DNA from 2 places in the Trinickia sp. Z7 genome. Region 2 is predicted to be linked to the other one. Evidence: predicted binding sites of a transcription regulator. Region 2 holds the regulator's gene; the other holds the start of a gene.
The links. Region 2 encodes HrcA, which represses chaperone genes, less so after heat shock. Its sites were predicted from a motif close to TTAGCACTCNNNNNNNNNGAGTGCTAA; they were not measured.
Positions count from the first base shown of each region.

Region 1: the regulator HrcA is predicted to act here: its motif matches at 1,358-1,384, upstream of rpoH (RNA polymerase sigma factor RpoH).

Region 1 is NZ_JAUEQW010000003.1:318,615-321,017, forward strand. It holds gene cydP (cytochrome oxidase putative small subunit CydP) at 1-28, opposite strand, end outside; gene rpoH (RNA polymerase sigma factor RpoH) at 365-1,297, opposite strand; gene QQS38_RS07960 (acyloxyacyl hydrolase) at 1,644-2,243, shown strand; gene QQS38_RS07965 (nuclear transport factor 2 family protein) at 2,282-2,403, shown strand, end outside.
Region 2 is NZ_JAUEQW010000004.1:253,660-256,062, reverse strand. It holds gene QQS38_RS09970 (NAD kinase) at 1-101, opposite strand, end outside; gene hrcA (heat-inducible transcriptional repressor HrcA) at 363-1,382, shown strand; gene hemH (ferrochelatase) at 1,615-2,403, shown strand, end outside.

The DNA.
Region 1 (2,403 bases), on a different contig from region 2:
TGGCCTCGGATTCCTGTGATCGCCGCATTCGGTTTGAGGCTTGTCCGATTCACCCACGGGAGGGAGGCGAGAGGCAGACGTTCAAGCCACCGAAGCAGTCGAATTCATCGTAGAGCGCACAGGGAGGCGGGCCATTGACCTGCGACAAGGGCGCGGCGCTTTAACGCAGGGCGATCGGGGGCTGAATATGTGGCGCCGTTGCACCGGCGCCCGGGTTCGCAACGGCTCGGAGCGCCCGGAAACGCCGCGTGCGCGCCTCAATGCGGTGACCGCCGGCATGTGCGGGAGCGCGGCAAAAAAAATCCCGCTGCGCACATGCAGCGGGATTTTGACGAAGCGACGAGACGAAACGCCGCGGGCGCGCTTATGCGTACTCCGCCAGCGCCGTGCGCATCTTCTTCATCGCGCTAGCTTCGATCTGACGAATGCGTTCGGCCGACACGCCGAATTCTTCGGCGAGTTCATGCAGCGTGGAGCCGCCCGAGCCGTCGTCTGCCACATGGAGCCAGCGCGCCTCGATGATGCGACGGCTGCGCGCATCGAGGGAGTCGAGCGCTTGGGCGATGCCATCGGTTTGCAAGCGGTCGTTCTGCCGCGCGGCGAGCACGGCTGTCGGCTCGTTGTGCGAATCGGCCAGATAGGCGATGGGCGCGAACGATTCCTCGCCGTCCTCGACCTGCCCTTCGAGCGCCACGTCGCCGCCCGACAAGCGCGTTTCCATCTCCGACACTTCTTCGCGCTTGACGTTGAGTTCTTTCGCCAGGCCCTCGATTTCGTCCGGCGTGAACGTATGCAGGTTTTGCTTGTGGCTGCGCAGGTTGAAGAACAGCTTGCGCTGCGCCTTCGTGGTCGCGACCTTGACCATACGCCAATTGCGCAAGATGTACTCGTGAATCTCGGCCTTGATCCAATGGATCGCGTACGAGACCAGGCGCACGTTTTGCTCCGGATCGAAGCGCTTCACGGCCTTCATCAGACCAATGTTGCCTTCTTGAATCAGATCCGCGTGCGGCAGGCCGTAGCCCAAATAGTTGCGCGCGACCGACACGACCAGGCGCAGGTGGGAGAGGACGAGCCGGCGCGCGGCCTCCAAGCTGGCTTGCTGACGGTATTCGGTGGCGAGTTCGCGTTCTTCTTCCGCGCTCAGCATCGGGATGCGATTGACGGCTTGGATGTAGGCGTCGATGTTGCCGAGCTGACCCGGCAGCATCGACGGCGCGAGCGTGAGAGCACCTGCCGAAGCGGCCTTAGCGGACGCCGGGCGCAGAGTGTTCGGAAGGGTCATTGCGTTGCTCACGTAAGAAACTCCTTGTGAATCGAGTACTGCTCAGTCACGAAGACAACTCCACGGGGGATATTAGCACTCCGTTTCGGAGAGTGCTAAGCGTTCGAGTCCGTCGTCCCACAGAAGTTCCATCGACCTATCAAACTGTGGGTTTCGATAGCCTATTTTACGCCTCTGTCGGACGCACTGCCGAGGCGGCGCGGCGCGCTAGACCCCGGTGCCCACCTTGCACAGTTCGCCAACAATGTTTTGCCAGAAACAGTACCTTTGAGCTATTGGCCACACAGTAATGATCATTCGACCCCGCTGCAGCCGCCGGGGACCATCGGCGTTCAACTCGTATGGTTGGAGTATCGAGATGAAAAAGAAAAACCATTTGACCGGGCTCAACAATGTCGCGCTGCGCGGCATCCTCGCGGCGCTGCTGCTAAGCGCCACGGCAGCGGCGCCGGCGCAGGAAGCGGCGCCGGCGGCGTCCTCGGATCACACGTTCGGCGTTCAGATCGGGCTCGGCGTCGCGCAGCACAAAGTCAAAAAAGTCGATCTCGGCTTCGTTTGGGATCCGGGACTGAACTGGTGGCACATCGGCGGTTGGCATTTTTCGCTGCTCGGCGAGGCTCACCTCGGCTACTGGCACACCGATGAGGGCGCCTTTCACAACAACGTATACGAGGTCGGCCTGACGCCGATGGTGCGCTTCATCAAGGATTCGGGCTGGATCCGTCCGTACCTGGAAGCCGGGGCCGGGGTGCGCGTCCTTTCGCATCCCACCATCACCGATTCGTACACCCTGTCTACCGCCTTCCAGTTCGCCGAGACGGCCGGCGTCGGCGCGCAGTTCGGCTCGGGCCAGCAGTATGCGGCGGGTGTGCGTTTCCAACACGTGTCGAATGGCGGTATCAAAGAGCCGAATCCTGGTATAAATTTCACCCAGCTATACCTGCAGTACAACTTCTGACGGCGGCGCACGCGCGCCGCTCGCATGGGGGCTGAGCGATGGCGGCGAAGGTGATCGAGGCGATTCGGGCGCTCGAGCGCGATCGGTTTCGCGCGATGGTCGATGGCGACGTGCCGGTGCTGAACCAACTGCTCTCGGAGAGCGTCAGCTACGTGCACAC
Region 2 (2,403 bases):
CTGGCGATGCAGGCGGCGAGCGCCGTCAGCGGCTCGCCGATGCCTGGGGTGTTGCTGCGCCCGACGAGCGCGACGGTCTTGAATTGGCTGCCAATTTCCATGCCGGCATTACACCATAGCTGGGAGTCGAAAAGAACCTTCGTCATCGAGGGGTGTGGGCCGGCACAACGGGGCGCTCGTCCCGCGCCGGCGATTTGTCGCTAGAATGGCGTTGTCCCGAAAGACGCCGGCGGCCTGGCGCGCCCGTCGCCGGTGCGGCGTTGCACGCGTCCGGCTCATTGATCGAGCGCGGTGCGCGGGCGAACGTTCGAGCGTCGCCATACGCTCGCGGGGGGCACGCCGTTTGGCTAAAATTTTGCGTCATGCTAGAACCCCGCGCACAAACTCTCCTCAAAACGCTGATCGAGCGCTATATTGCCGAAGGTCAGCCGGTCGGCTCGCGCACATTGTCCCGGTACTCGGGGCTCGAACTGAGCCCGGCCACGATTCGCAACGTGATGTCGGATCTCGAGGAGCTCGGGCTCGTCGCGAGTCCGCATACGTCGGCCGGGCGCATCCCGACGCCGCGCGGTTATCGGCTGTTCGTCGATACCATGTTGACTGTCGAGCCCGTCGCAGACGAACAGGCGGTCGAACGCGTGGTGCGCAAGACACTCAAGCCGGGCGAGCCGCAAAAAGTGGTCGCGGCCGCCGCGAGCGTCTTGTCGAACCTCTCGCAGTTCGCCGGCGTGATCATGACGCCGCGCCGCAGCCACGTGTTCAAGCAGGTCGAATTCATGCGCCTGTCGGACAAGCGCATTTTGCTCATCATCGTGACCCCCGAAGGGGACGTGCAAAACCGCATGATGGCGACCCAGCGCGACTATTCGCCTTCGCAGCTCATCGAAGCCTCCAATTACATCAACGCGCATTTCGGCGGCCTCTCGTTCGACGAAGTGCGTCGGCGCTTGCGCGAGGAAATCGACCAGCTGCGCGGCGATATGACGGCGCTCATGCATGCGGCCGTCACCGCCAGCACGGAGGAAAGCGACGATAGCGAGACCGTGCTGATTTCGGGCGAGCGCAATCTGCTCGAAGTGGCGGATCTGTCCTCCGATATGGCGCGCCTGCGCAAGTTGTTCGACGTATTCGACCAAAAAACCAGCCTCCTTCAATTGCTCGACGTATCGAGCCACGCACAAGGCGTGCAGATTTTTATCGGCGGCGAATCGACGCTCGTGCCGATCGAGCAAATGAGCGTCGTGACGGCGCCGTACGAGGTGAACGGCAAGATCGTCGGTACGCTGGGCGTGATCGGGCCCACCCGCATGGCCTACAACCGCGTGATCCCGATCGTCGACATCACGGCGCGTCTGCTTTCCACCGCGCTCAGCCAACAATAAGCCGCCGCTGGGCGGCCGCGGGTCGCCGGCTCGATCGGCCACGCTGCGCTGGCACCGGCGCCGGTTCGATCTTTGCGTATGGTGCCCTCGTTCGAGCGCGCCGGCCATCGTCCGAACGGACGAAGGGGCCGCGCTCGGGGCCGCCGCTATAATGGCCTTCACGTTCACTTCACCCAAGCCGGGCGGCTTCGTTGCCGCGCGTCGCTTTGCCCTCGGGCGCCTTATATCGCACATGCGTTTCGATCTCGAGTTGCCGTCGCAGCCTGCTACTTCGCATCGCGTCGCGGTGCTATTGATCAACTTGGGCACGCCGGACGCGCCCACCCCACGCGCCGTGCGGCGCTATCTCGCCCAGTTCTTGTCCGACCCGCGCGTCGTCGAAATTCCCGCGCTGGTTTGGCAACCGCTGTTGCGTGGGTTGATCTTGCCGCTGCGGGGCCGTTCGTCGGCGAAAAAGTACGCCTCCGTCTGGATGCAGGAGGGTTCGCCATTGCGCGTGTACACCGAGAAGCAGGTCGAGGCGTTGCGCCAATTGCTTCATGTCAACGGCTATCCGGTGATCGTCGATTACGCCATGCGCTACGGCACGCCCAGCATCGGCGCGATGCTGGGGCAGCTCAAATTGGCCGGCGCCGAACGGGTGTTGTTGATGCCGATGTATCCGCAATACTCGTCCTCGACCACGGCGACGGCTTTCGACGCCGCGTTCGCCGCCCTGGGGCGCATGCGCAATCAACTGGAAGTGCGCACGGTGCGTCACTACGCCGATCATCCGGCTTATGTCGCCGCGTTGGCCGAGCAGGTCCGGCGCTACTGGGCCGCGCACGGCCAGCCGGATTTCGCAGCCGGCGACAAACTCGTGTTGAGTTTTCACGGCGTGCCCAAACGTACGCTCGACTTGGGCGATCCGTATCACGATCAGTGCCGCACCACCGCGGCGTTGTTGATGGCGGCGCTCGGCCTCACGCCTACGGAGTGCCGCGTGACCTTCCAGTCGCGTTTTGGCCGCGCCGAATGGCTG